DNA from 4 places in the Neorhizobium sp. USDA 3394 genome. Region 1 is predicted to be linked to each of the others. Evidence: riboswitches for the same ligand, from Rfam matches in the RefSeq annotation. Region 1 holds a riboswitch; each other region holds the start of a gene.
What was found. Region 1 has a riboswitch for thiamine pyrophosphate ahead of ACZ9EJ_RS05420 (ABC transporter permease). Riboswitches for the same ligand answer to the same signal wherever they lie in the genome.
Positions count from the first base shown of each region.

Region 2: linked by a shared signal. The riboswitch ahead of thiM (hydroxyethylthiazole kinase) and the one ahead of ACZ9EJ_RS05420 (ABC transporter permease) in region 1 are both predicted to bind thiamine pyrophosphate.
Region 3: linked by a shared signal. The riboswitch ahead of thiC (phosphomethylpyrimidine synthase ThiC) and the one ahead of ACZ9EJ_RS05420 (ABC transporter permease) in region 1 are both predicted to bind thiamine pyrophosphate.
Region 4: linked by a shared signal. The riboswitch ahead of thiB (thiamine ABC transporter substrate binding subunit) and the one ahead of ACZ9EJ_RS05420 (ABC transporter permease) in region 1 are both predicted to bind thiamine pyrophosphate.

Region 1 covers NZ_JBWCDU010000001.1:1,141,764-1,144,967, reverse strand. The annotation lists gene ACZ9EJ_RS05425 (ABC transporter substrate-binding protein) at 1-429, opposite strand, end outside; gene ACZ9EJ_RS05420 (ABC transporter permease) at 426-1,208, opposite strand; TPP riboswitch at 1,344-1,447, opposite strand; gene ACZ9EJ_RS05415 (ABC transporter permease subunit) at 1,511-3,199, opposite strand; gene ACZ9EJ_RS05410 (ABC transporter substrate-binding protein) at 3,196-3,204, opposite strand, start outside.
Region 2 covers NZ_JBWCDU010000002.1:1,802,502-1,805,705, forward strand. The annotation lists gene ACZ9EJ_RS30090 (heavy metal translocating P-type ATPase) at 1-1,082, opposite strand, end outside; TPP riboswitch at 1,197-1,292, shown strand; gene thiM (hydroxyethylthiazole kinase) at 1,343-2,143, shown strand; gene thiE (thiamine phosphate synthase) at 2,140-2,778, shown strand; gene thiD (bifunctional hydroxymethylpyrimidine kinase/phosphomethylpyrimidine kinase) at 2,775-3,204, shown strand, end outside.
Region 3 covers NZ_JBWCDU010000001.1:3,948,053-3,951,256, reverse strand. The annotation lists gene thiC (phosphomethylpyrimidine synthase ThiC) at 1-1,795, opposite strand, end outside; TPP riboswitch at 1,895-2,027, opposite strand; gene ACZ9EJ_RS19475 (acyl carrier protein) at 2,207-2,458, shown strand; gene ACZ9EJ_RS19470 (acyl-CoA dehydrogenase family protein) at 2,460-3,204, shown strand, end outside.
Region 4 covers NZ_JBWCDU010000001.1:4,118,148-4,121,351, forward strand. The annotation lists gene thiP (thiamine/thiamine pyrophosphate ABC transporter permease ThiP) at 1-586, opposite strand, end outside; gene thiB (thiamine ABC transporter substrate binding subunit) at 591-1,601, opposite strand; TPP riboswitch at 1,641-1,748, opposite strand; gene ACZ9EJ_RS20160 (response regulator) at 1,830-2,279, opposite strand; gene ACZ9EJ_RS20165 (ABC-F family ATP-binding cassette domain-containing protein) at 2,439-3,204, opposite strand, start outside.

The DNA of each region.
Region 1 (3,204 bases):
GCGCTTCAGCATGGCATCCTCGAAACCGGTGACGGAGAAGCCGACCTTCTTGCCCTTCAGGTCCTTGAGGCTCTTGATCGGACCGTCCGCCAGCACCGTCACGGTGTTCAAGGGTGTCTCGACCAGCGTGCCGAACCGCACCAGCGGCAGGCCCGCCTCATGGTCGAGATAGAGATTGGGCTGGTAGTGGATGCCGATATCCGCCTGGCTTGCGGAGACCAGGCGCGGCACCGCAGAAGGGTCGGACGGCGGAATCAGCTCAACATCGAGGTTCGCATCGGAAAACAGGCCGCGCTGCTGGGCGATGACCATCGGCGCGTGATCCGGATTGACGAACCATTCGAGCAGCACGCTCAGCTTGTCGGCCGCCTGCGTGGGCGCGGCCAAGCTGGCGAGCGCGATGACGGAGGCGGTGAGGATACGGATCATGATCGAACGGAACTCCTTGATGCAGATTGGGATGAAGGATCGGCTTCGCTGGCCCAGGGGGCGAGACCGGCCGTCAGCCGGTCGATGAGAAGCCGCAAAATGAGGGTGAGGATGGCGAGTATGGTCATGGCCGCGAACACCGTATCGGTCTGCATGCGCGCATTGGCCTGGACCATCACGAAACCGAGGCCACCCGACGCACCGACCCATTCGCCGACGACGGCACCGAGCGGCGCCAGCGGGGCTGCGACCCTGAGGCCCGAGACGAGGCTCGGGATCGCCAGCGGCACGCGCATCGACACCAGCGTCTGCCAGTGCGAGGCGCCCTCCAGCGAAACGGCATCGAGGATTTCCTGATCGGTGCGGCGAAGACCGTCGGCAAAGGCGGAGGCGACCGGAAAGAAGATGATGATCGTCGTCATCGCCACCTTCGAGGCGAGGCCGAAACCGAGCCACAGAACCAGTATCGGCGCCAGCACGAAGACGGGAAAGGCCTGCAGGATCAGCACCATCGGCCAGACCAGACGGCCGAGCCGCGGCAGCGCTGCGACACCGAAGGCGGTGGCGATCCCGAGACCAGCACCGATCACCAGCCCGAAGACGATTTCCGTCAGCGTGACGAGACTGTTCTGCAGCAGGAAGCCGGGCTGCCGCAGAAAGGCGGACGCGACGGCAATGGGAGACGGCAGAATATAGCGAGGCGGAGCAAACAGCCAGACGCCCGCTTGCCAGAGGGCGACAAGCAAGACGAGGCCGATGACCGCGTGGGAGGCGCGCATGATGCTACGCGTCGAATCCAGACGCGACGGCTGGATATCCTTTTGGGACAACGGAAAGAATGAATGTCATCGGTCGATCTCCAGATCAGCTCAATCACGGAGATCCAGGTGAAGCGGAGAAGAGAAAAATCGTCGGATGACGCCTATTTCCGTTCCTACGCCGGCATGACCCGGATCAGGTTCAAGGGTCCGGCTCAGCGCCATCTCAGCATCGTCAAGATGCTCCCCTCGGAATGGGACGATAACTGTCGGTTTTCAGTATGCCTGTCAAGCGGTCCGGCCGGCCCGCCATCGTTTCCAATTCAGCGTGCGTAGAGCCTGTCGAGACGGACCACCCGGCCCACCAGCACCAGCGCAATGACCGTGAAGACGATCAGCACGGCCGAGATGGCATGCGCCGTCGGCTCCAGGCTGAAGGTCGATTCCGAATAGATGCGGACCGGCAGCGTCGTCAGGCGGGCGGTGGTGAGGAAGCTCGTCACCGTCACCTCGCCGAAGCTCAGGAGGAAACCGACGATGCCGGCAGCAAACAGTCCCGGCGCCAGACCCGGCATGATGATCAGGAAGAACCGCCGCGCAGGGCTTGCCCCGAGGCTCGCCGCCGCCTCTTCCTGCGCCCGGTCGAGCCCCATGACCGAGGTGGTCAGAAGCGTGATGGCGAAGGGAAGGATGACGATCACGTGGATTGCCACGAGGCCGAAAAAGGGTGGAATGATCAGGTAGATCTGCAGCAGCCGCAGCATGCCGACGCCGATCGCCACATGCGGCAGCGACATCGGCAGCAGCCAGAAGGTCAGAAGCGCCGAGCGGCCCTTGAACGGATAACGGGCGAGCGCAAACGCCGCCGGTAGCGAGAGCGCAAGCGCCACCAGCATCGAGGTGACGGCAAGCTGCACCGACACCCAGAAGGCATCCGCATAGGTCCCCGCAAAGAACACCGCTTCGTACCATTTCAGCGTGAAGCCGCGGAAACCGGACGCGGTCGCCTGCGGCACGTCGTTGAAACTCTGGATGCAGACCAGCACCAGCGGCAGCAGCAGGAGCAGCAGCGAGGTGGCGAGCAGCAGTTTCGAAACGAGCGGCCCGAGAATGTCGATGACCGGCACGATCCAGCGCGGAATGCTCCATGGATTGCTGGGCTTGCCCTTCAGCCACGGCATGAGGCGGTTGAGGAGATAGGCGCAGAGCGCCGCAAACGCGAGACCGGTCACCGTCATGATGATCGCAAGTGCTGCGGCAAGCGGTGCGTTGAGGTTCTTGATCGCCTCCTGCAACACCAGCATACCTGTGGTCCAGACCTTCTTGCCGCCGAGCAGCGAAGCGGACACATAGGCCGTGGTCGCCATCAGGAAAACGATGATGGCGCCGGACCGCAGGCCCGGCAGCGAAAGCGGCAGGTCCACCGTGAGGAACCGGACCGCCGGAGACGCGCCAAGGCTCTGGGCCGCCTCATGCACGCGCGGCGAAGTGTTCTGCAGGTTGTCGTAAAGCGCCAGCACCATGAACGGCAGAAACACCTGCGCCAGCGCGACCGCGACCGCGCCATGGGTGAACAGCATGTATCTCGCAGGCGGAATGCCTACGAGGCCGGTGACCGAATTGATCAGCCCTTCCGGCGCAAGCAGCAGGATGATGCCGAGCGAGCGCACCACGACATTGGTGAGCAGCGGAATGAGGATGACGGCGAACGCGGCCGCGCGGTATTTTACCGGCATCCGCGCCAGCCAGTGGGCGAGCGGATAACCGAGAAGCGCGGTGATCACCGTAACGCCGAGGCCGAGCAGGATGGTTTCGGAAACGACGCCGAAATAGAAACTGTCGGAGACGATGTCCCGGAACTGGGCGATCGACGGCGCCAGGAACAGCGGGCCGAAAGGATCGGGATACTCGTGCAGGGAGAGCACGAGGACCACGAACATCGGCGCCGCGAAGGACAGAAGCAGCCAAAGGGTGACCGGCGCTGCAAGCGCCGGCCCGATCCAACGGTTCATCCCGC
Region 2 (3,204 bases), on a different contig from region 1:
TAGCGGGAGAACCGGTCGATGAAGCGTTCGGTCGGGGCCTTGCTCTCCTGCGCCTCCTCGACCAGCCGCACCACGCGGGCAATGGTATTGTCCTCGGCGGCGGCCGTCACGCGGACCCGCAAGGCCGCATCGCCGTTGATCGTGCCGGCAAACACCGTATCGCCGATACCCTTGGCAACCGGCGTACTTTCCCCCGTCACCGGCGCTTCGTCGATTGCACTTTCGCCGGCAATGATGATGCCGTCCGCTGAAATGCGGTCGCCGGGACGCACGAGGATGATCGCGCCGACGGCAAGGCTCTCGGCCGGCACTTCACGGGCCCGGCCGTTCTCTTCGAGCAGCGCGTTCTTCGGCACCAGCGCCGTCAGGCTCTGGATGCTCTGCCGCGCCTTGCCGGCTGCCACCCCTTCCAGCAGTTCGCCGATCAGGAACAGGAAAACCACGGCCGCCGCCTCTTCCGACGCATCGATGACAACAGCACCGACGGCGGCGATCGTCATCAGCATCTCGATGGAAAACGGCGTGCCGGCAAATGCGGCCATGACGGCGCGACGGGCAATCGGCACGAGGCCGATCAGCATCGCGGCCGTGAAAATGTAAGCGTCATAGGCCGGCAGCAGGTGGCCGATCCCGTAAGCCACGGCCAACGCAACACCGACCAGGATCGTCAATCGGCCCTTGGCCGATTTCCACCACGGTCCCTCCATCGGACCGTGATCGTGGCCGTGCAGGCCTTCAATTTCGGTAGAGCCGTGGTCGTGAGGGGAATGATCGTGCGCGCCATCATGGGCGTGATGATGGTGGTCGTGGTCGTGCGTCCCGCGGATCTCCCCCTCAATGGGGGTGATCGGGAGTTTGCCCCTTCCCAAAGCCCTGAGCGAATAACCCAACCCCACGACCTTCTTCTCGATGGCGACAAGATCACCGGTCCCGTCATGCCTCACCGTCATCGTGCCCGAAGCCACCGAAACGGACACGTCCTCGACGCCCGGCATGCGGCGCACCGCGGTGTCGATCTTCGTCGCGCAGCTGGCGCAATCCATGCCGCCAACCTTGTATCGTGCCTGTGTCGTCGCGCTCATCGTCTCTTTCCCGTTTGGACCGAGCCTCGTCTCTACAACCTCTAGCGACTAGAGCTGCAAGGCCCAAAATCAGAAAAAATCACTGGCGAAGCGCATTATCTTTGCTGTAAGCCATGGTGAAGACAGGGGCGTCCGGCAGAGCCGGGCTGAGAAGCACCCTTAGAACCTGAACCAGATCATGCTGGCGGAGGGAGTCGTCCGGGCGCTGACAACCGCGCCCCGCGCCTGCCCCGCCGAACGAGGCAGACATGCACACGACAATGCCCCTTAGCGAGACCCCCGGCCAGCTGCTGACCGCGATGCGCGCGAAAAATCCGCTCGTCCAGAACATCACCAATTTCGTGGCCATGAACATCGCCGCCAACGTGATGCTTGCGGCCGGCGCCTCCCCCGCCATGGTGCACACGAAGGAAGAAGCCGGCGAATTCGCCCGCATCGCCTCGGCCCTGACGATCAATATCGGCACCCTGTCGCCGGATTTCCTGGCCGGCATGAAGGCCGCGGCCGAAGCCGCCACCGAAGCTGGCAAACCCTGGGTGCTCGATCCCGTCGCCCATTATGCCACCGCCTATCGCCGCGCCGCACTTGCCGAGCTCATGGAACTGCGACCTACCGTCATCCGCGGCAATGCATCGGAAATCATCGCGCTGGCCGGCAGCCAGTCGAGCGGCCATGGCGTCGACAGCGGCGACAGCGTCGCGGCGGCCGAAGGCTCCGCCATCGCCATCGCCCGGCGGCAGGGCTGCGTGGTGGCCGTTACCGGCGAGGTGGATTTCGTCACCGACAGTCGGCGTTCGGCCCGCATCCTCGGTGGTTCGGCCCTGATGCCGCGGGTCACCGCGCTCGGCTGCTCGCTTACCTGCCTTGTGGGTGCCTTTGCGGCCAGCACGGACAATCCTTTCGAGGCGACGGCCGCAGCACTCGCGATGTTCGCGGTCGCGGGAGAGGAAGCGGCCTTCACCGCCTCCGGGCCCGGCTTCTTCTCGCCGATCTTCCTCGACCGTCTCGCGGCGCTGACCGGCGAGACACTCGATGCCAAGGCAAGGATCGTTTCCGCATGAAAAAGACCTTCGATCTTTCCGTCTATCTCGTCCTCGATCCGGATCTCTGCCGGGAGATCGGCATGGTCGAGACGGCAAGGCTGGCGGTCGCCGGCGGCGCGACCATCGTCCAGCTCCGCGACAAGCAGGCGGACACAGCGCAGATGATCGAAACCGGCCGTGCGCTGAAGGCGGTTCTGGCAGGCACCGGCGTGCCGCTGATCATCAACGACGACGTGGAAGCGGCGATCGCGATCGGCGCCGAAGGCCTGCATGTCGGCCAGAGCGATATGGTCGCCGTGATGGCGCGGCAGCGCGTCGGCCATGGCATGATCCTCGGCCTCTCGGTCGAGACCGAGAACCTGGCGCGGCGGGTGGATCCGTCGATCGTTGATTATGTGGGCATCGGTCCCGTCTTTGCGACAAGCACCAAGCCTGACCACAAGCAGCCGATCGGTTTCGACGGGCTTGCGCGCATCGCGGCCATGGCGCCGGTTCCGGCGGTCGCGATCGGTGGCGTCAAGGCGGAACATGCCGGACCTGCACTCGCCGCCGGCGCAAAGGGCATCGCGGTCGTCTCCGCCATCTGCGGCCAGCCCGATCCGCGGGCCGCAGCCCGCAGGATCGCCGCGGAAATCGAAAGGGCACGCACGTGAGCATCAAGAATGTCCTGTCGATAGCCGGTTCGGACCCTTCCGGCGGCGCCGGCATCCAGGCGGACCTGAAAACCTTCGCGGCGCGCGGCACCTATGGCATGGCGGCGCTGACGGCGCTGACCGCCCAGAATACCCAAGGGGTCAGCGGCGTGCATGCAGTGCCCGCAGCCTTCGTCGCAAACCAGATCCGCGCGATCTTTCTCGACGTGCGGGTCGATGCCGTGAAAATCGGCATGATTGCCAATGCCGAGATCGCCGAAGCGGTTGCCGAGGCACTCCGTCCCTACCGCGATACCGTGCCGATCGTGCTCGATCCGGTGATGATCGCCAAGGGCGGTTCGCCGCTGCTGGCGCTCGACGCGGTGGACGCCGTCACCTACAAGCTGATGCCGCTCGCCACCGTCGTCACCCCCAACCTGCCGGAAG
Region 3 (3,204 bases), 2.8 Mb from region 1:
GCATATAGAGATCTCCGCCGTCGCGATATTTCGCAGCCATGGCTTCCAGGCCCTCCTTCTGCGCCTCGGCGCGGATGTCATGCGAAATCCGCATCGAGCAGAATTTCGGGCCGCACATGGAGCAGAAATGCGCCACCTTGTGCGCCTCCTTGGGCAGCGTCTCGTCATGCATCGAACGCGCCGTTTCCGGATCGAGCGAGAGGTTGAACTGGTCCTCCCAGCGGAACTCGAAACGGGCGCGCGACAGCGCGTCGTCGCGCACCTGCGCCGCCGGGTGGCCCTTGGCGAGATCGGCGGCATGCGCCGCGATCTTGTAGGTGATGACGCCCACCTTGACGTCGTTGCGGTCCGGCAGGCCGAGATGTTCCTTGGGCGTGACGTAGCAGAGCATGGCGGTGCCGAACCAGCCGATCATGGCTGCCCCGATGCCCGACGTGATGTGGTCGTAGCCCGGCGCGATATCGGTGGTCAGCGGCCCGAGCGTATAGAACGGCGCCTCGCCGCAGACGGCGAGCTGCTTGTCCATGTTCGCCTTGATCTTGTGCATCGGCACATGGCCGGGGCCTTCGATCATCACCTGGCAATCCTTCGCCCAGGCGATCTTCGTCAGCTCGCCGAGGGTCTCCAGTTCAGCGAACTGCGCCGCATCGTTGGCATCGGCGATCGAACCGGGGCGAAGGCCGTCGCCGAGCGAGAACGACACGTCGTAGGCCCGGGCGATGTCGCAGATTTCCTCGAAATGCTCGTAGAGAAAACTCTCCTTGTGGTGATGCAGACACCACTTGGCCATGATCGAGCCGCCGCGGGAGACTATGCCGGTGACGCGGTTGACGGTGAGCGGGATATAGGCGAGCCGCACGCCCGCATGGATGGTGAAATAGTCGACACCCTGCTCGGCCTGCTCGATCAGCGTGTCGCGATAGACCTCCCAGGTCAGGTCCTCGGCAATGCCGTTCACCTTTTCGAGCGCCTGGTAGAGCGGCACGGTGCCGATCGGCACCGGCGAATTGCGGATGATCCATTCGCGGATATTGTGGATGTTGCGGCCGGTCGACAGGTCCATGACCGTATCGGCGCCCCAGCGGATCGCCCAGACCATCTTCTCGACTTCCTCGGCCATCGACGAGGTGACGGCCGAATTGCCGATATTGGCATTGATCTTCACCAGGAAGTTCCGGCCGATGATCATCGGTTCGGATTCGGGATGGTTGATGTTGGCGGGAATGATCGCCCGGCCTTCCGCGACTTCGCGCCGAACGAACTCGGGTGTCACGAAGTCCGGCACATGGGCGCCGAAACTTTCGCCGTCGCGGATGAGCGGCTCGCTGGCCGCCTGCCGGCCGAGATTCTCGCGGATGGCGACGAATTCCATCTCCGGCGTGACGATGCCGGCCCGCGCATAGGCGAGCTGGGTGACGGCCCTGCCCACCTTCGCCTTGAAAGGCTGGTTGCGGACCGGGAATTCCGGCGTCAGGTGGCTCCCGGACACGAAGCCGTTATCCTCCGGCCTGACGATGCGGCCCTCATAGGCCTCGACATCGCGGCGGGCGGCAATCCAGTTTTCACGCAGGCGCGGCAGGCCCGCGTCGATGCTGATCGCGGCACCTTCCACCGTGTAGGGACCGGAAGAATCGTAGACGGTGACCGGCGGTTCGCCGGAGGTCGGATGCAATGCGATCTGACGCATCGGCACGCGGATGTCCGGATGGATCGTTCCTGCTTTCAGGACTTTCATGGAAGCGGGAAGCGGGCCGGTGGTGACGACCGGGGTAAGCTTGGTGGTTGCGATATTCATGGCTCAAGGCTCCAAGGTTTGACGTTTGGAGACCCAGTTCCAGTGTTGGAATGATGGAAAAACACCCCGGAATCCGAAGGACGGTTTCCCATCCTCGCTGCCGCAGCGCCCGCACCGTCCCTACGCCAGTATGAACTGGATCAGGTTCAACGGGTCACTGCGCCTCGGCCGGCCAAAGCCGGTCCGACCAGCAGTATCTCAGCCCCTTGGCGGGACCCCCCTGGTGAATGGCGCCATCAGAAACCCGCGGGCCGTTGATGTCAAGCCGGGCCATGCCGATGGTAATCGATCGGATTTTACGGAATCCCGCATCCCTAACTTCACGACGTTTATTACCGGAATCTTATGCTTTCCTGCGTAGTAAAGTCTCCAGCGATGAACGCAGAATTCGAACGATCCGGAGACGTCGAGATGAACGAGACCATTCGCGAATTGCTCACACGGGTAGGCGGCCTTCCGGTCGCTGTGACCGAGCTGGAAGACGGCGCCGATCTTTATGCGGCCGGCCTCTCCTCCTTTGCGTCCGTGCAACTGATGCTGGGCCTGGAAGAGGCCTTCGACATCGAGTTTCCCGACAGCCTTTTGAACCGCAAGTCCTTCGCCAGCATAGCGGCGATCGAGCAGACGGTTTCGCATATCCTGAAAGCGCGCGAGGCCGCTTGAGATGAGCCTCCCTGCCTTTGCCGCCGACATGAGCCTGAGCGCCCGCGCTCACCGCGTGGCAACCGTAGCGGCCGAATTTGCCGACCGTGTCGACCATGACGGCCGCTTCCCCCGCGAGGCCGTCGATGCCATGAGGGCCGAGCGCCTGATCGGTATCCAGATCCCGGCCGCGTTCGGCGGCGAGGGCGCTTCGATCACCGAGATCGCCGAGGTCTGCTCCATCCTGGGACAGGCCTGCGCCGCGAGCGCCATGGTTTTCGCCATGCACCAGATCAAGGTTTCGAGCCTCGTCGAGCACGGTGGCGACAGCGAATGGCACAGGGACTTCATGCGCGAGCTTGCCGGCCGCCAGCTTCTCGTCGCCTCCGCGACGACCGAGGGCGGCATCGGCGGCAATATGCGCAACTCCATCTGCGCGATCGAGGTCGAGGGCGACACCTGCCGCCTGACGAAGGACGCGACGGTGATTTCCTACGGCGCCCATGCCGATGCGATCATGGTCACCTCGCGCTCCAACGAGAAGGCCGCACCGACCGACCAGGTCATGACCGTCTTCAAGCAAGGCCAGTATAGCCTGCAGAAGACCGTCGACTGGGATACGCTCGGCATGCGCGGCACCTGCTCCGACGGTTTCCTCTTCAGGGGTGAAGCGCCGTCCGTCCAGATCTTCCCAAAGCCGTTCGCCGAGATCGCGGCGCAGTCGATGCTCGCCACCTCGCATCTCCTCTGGAGCGCGGTCTGGTACG
Region 4 (3,204 bases), 3.0 Mb from region 1:
CGGGAATGACGCGCCGCGCCGCGGGCCATTCGATGAAACGGAAGACGGAAAACGGTTTCATTCCGAGGCTGGAGGAGAGGAGCCAATATTCCGCCGGCAACCGTTCCAGTGCCGCGAGCAGCAGCCTTGCGGCGAGCGGCAGGTTGAAGAACACATGGGCCAGCAATATGCCGGAAAGGCCGTAAATGCTGATCGGCTGTTCGAGTCCAAGTTTCAATAGCAGGCTGTTCATTACTCCCTGCCGTCCCCAGATGCCGATCAGGCCGAGCGCACCGATCAGCATCGGCAGGCCCATCGGCAATGCCATCAGCCGGATGACCCATACTCGGCCCGGAAAGCTTGGGCGGCGTGCAAGCGCGAGAGCAACGGGAAGCGCGAAGATGACCGACAGCAGCGTCGAAAGAACCGCCTGCAGCAGGGTGAAGCGCAGGATTCGCCAGGTATAGGCGGTGAACAGCCGGCTCTGGGTGTCACCGGCGTCCCAGGAGAGAAGGGCGGCGACTGCGATGCCGACGAAGAAGGCGATTCCGACAAGGCTCAGCAGCCCCCAGCCTATCCCGCGTCTCCGCTCGGCTCGCGTCAGCATGGGATCAGTTCATGCTCATGGCGGTCAGCCATTCGTCGATCCACGCCTGCCGGTTCTTGGCCACCTGGTCCGACCCCATCAGGAAAGTCTTGGTCGGCTGCACCAGCTTGTTGAAAGCGTCGGGGAGCGGCTGGGAGGTCTTGGCGGCCGGCATCATCCAGTTGGTGGTCGGGATGACGTCCTGGAATGCGGGCGACACCATGAATTTCAGGAACTGTTTCGCCAGATCCTTGTCCTTCGCCCCCCTCAGCATGCCGGCGACCTCGATCTGGATGTAATGTCCTTCGGAAAAGGAGGCGGCCTGGTAGCGGTCCGTCTTCTCCTCGACCATGTGATAGGCCGGCGAGGTCGTGTAGGAAAACACCATCGGCACTTCGCCCTTGGTGAACAGGCCATAGGCCTCCGACCAGCCTGGCGTGACGGTCAGCACGCGTTTCCGGAGCTTGGCCCAGGCCTCCGGTGCCTGGTCGCCATAGATCGATTTCACCCAGAGCAGCAGGCCGAGGCCGGGCGTCGACGTGCGCGGGTCCTCGATGGCGATCTTCTGTGCCGGATCGCCCTCCACCAGTTCCTTGAGGCTTTTCGGAGGGCTCTTCATTGCCTGGCTGTCGTAGACGACGGCGAAATGGCCGTAATCGTAGGGAATGAACGTGTCGTCGCTGTAATTGCCCGGCACCTTGGCCCCGGAGGCGTCGAGCCCATGCGGCTCGAACAGGCCGGTCGCCTTCGCCTCGGAGATCAGGTTGGTATCGAGGCCCAGCGCGATATCGGCGTCGGTGCCGGGACCCTCCAGCTTCAGGCGGGTGAGAAGCGCCACGCCATCGGCGACGCCGACGAAGTTGAGCTTGCAGGCGCAGGTCTTTTCGAAGGTCTCCTTGACCTTAGGTCCTGGACCCCAATCGGAGATGAAGCTCTCATAGGTATAGACGGTCAGCGTCTTTTCCTGCGCTTCGGCGGGCGCGGACAGGGAAAAGGCGGCCGTGGCCGCGAATATCGAAAGAATGATGCTGCGCATCAGCGTTCCTCGTTTTGGTGACAAAGGGGAATAGGCGCTGATGAAGAGCCGTCTAATCCCTCCGCCGGTGTTAACCGGATCAGGTTCCGCGGGTTGGCCAAAGGCCTCTCAGCCGCACGAAAACGCGCGGCACCCCGTTAGAGCAGGATCAGATTTAGCGGCGAGGGAGATAGCTGGCAAGAGGCGGTCTGCGACCGGCTCAAGGCGAATTCTACGGGAGCAACATGCTCAGTGGTTCTGCGGAAAAACTTTCAGTTCACGCGGCACGATCGCCATGCCGCCGAGCCGGTTGGCAACGGCGTAGTCGATCGTCTTCTCGACGACATCGGGCATGACCGGTTTCGTCAGGACGCCGAGCGAGCCTTTGACGCCGGCTTTCACGTCGTCCGGATTACCCGTCATGAATACGACGGTAATGCCGTATTGCTCGGCAAGCTCGCGGCCGATCTCAGGACCGGTTCGCCCGTCCGAAAGATTGACATCGACCAGGGCGATATCGGCATAGGCGGCGAGTGCGAGGGCGTGTTTGCGGGCATTGGCAAAACCCGCGACTTTGAGGCCCATGGCTTCGATCGTCTCAGCCACATCGAGCGCGATCAGAAACTCGTCTTCGACAATCATAACTCTCTGATTCATCGCCTCAGTGGCCAGCCGACGACGCGTAACATTTGTCAGCATTGGATGTCCCCATTCGGTTGATCGGTTCCCGGCAGGCCGATCCGTCTCCGGGACATTTCGACCACTATTCATACCCAGAACGTCTCGGGACATCATATGTTCCGGTCCGCGACAAATATTTTTATAGCTAACTAATTGTTAAGCTTAACAAATCTAAAATCAGCCCTCGATTTCCTCACGTAGCATTTCGAGCTCGAGCCATTCTTCTTCCATTTTGCTGATGTTTTGGCGAAGCTTTTCCATCTCAGCGGCCAGCTTGTTGAAGGCGGCGGGATCCTTGGTGAAGAGGTTGGGATCGGCCATCTTCTTCTCGCGGGCGGCGATCTCGGCCTCGGCTTTCGCCATTTCCTTCGGCAGGTTTTCAAGCGCGAATTTCTGCTTGTAGGAAAGTTTGCCTTTGCCCTTCTGGACGTCAGCGGTGGGTGCCGAAGATTCGGTCCTTGCCTTGTCGGCCTTTTCCGCACGGCGCCGTTCTTCCTGCGCGCCTTTCCGCTGCGCCAGCATATCCGAGTATCCGCCGGCATATTCGATCCAGCGGCCATCCGGTGCGTCCGGATTGGCGGGGGCAATGGTCGAGGTCACGGTGCGGTCGAGGAAGTCGCGGTCGTGGCTGACGAGGATGACGGTGCCGGTGTAGCCGGCGACGATTTCCTGCAGCAGGTCCAGAGTCTCGATGTCGAGGTCGTTGGTCGGTTCGTCGAGGATGAGCAGATTGGAAGGCCGGGCCATGATGCGGGCGAGCATCAGCCTCGCGCGCTCGCCGCCGGACAGGTTCTTGATCGGTGTCCTGATCTGTTCCGGCTGGAACAGGAAGTCCTTCATGTAGCCTGCGACATGCCGCTGCTCGCCGTTGACCAGCAGCGTCTCGCCGCGGCCGTCCGTCAGATAATGGGACAGCGTGTCCTCGGGGTTCAGGTCCTCGCGC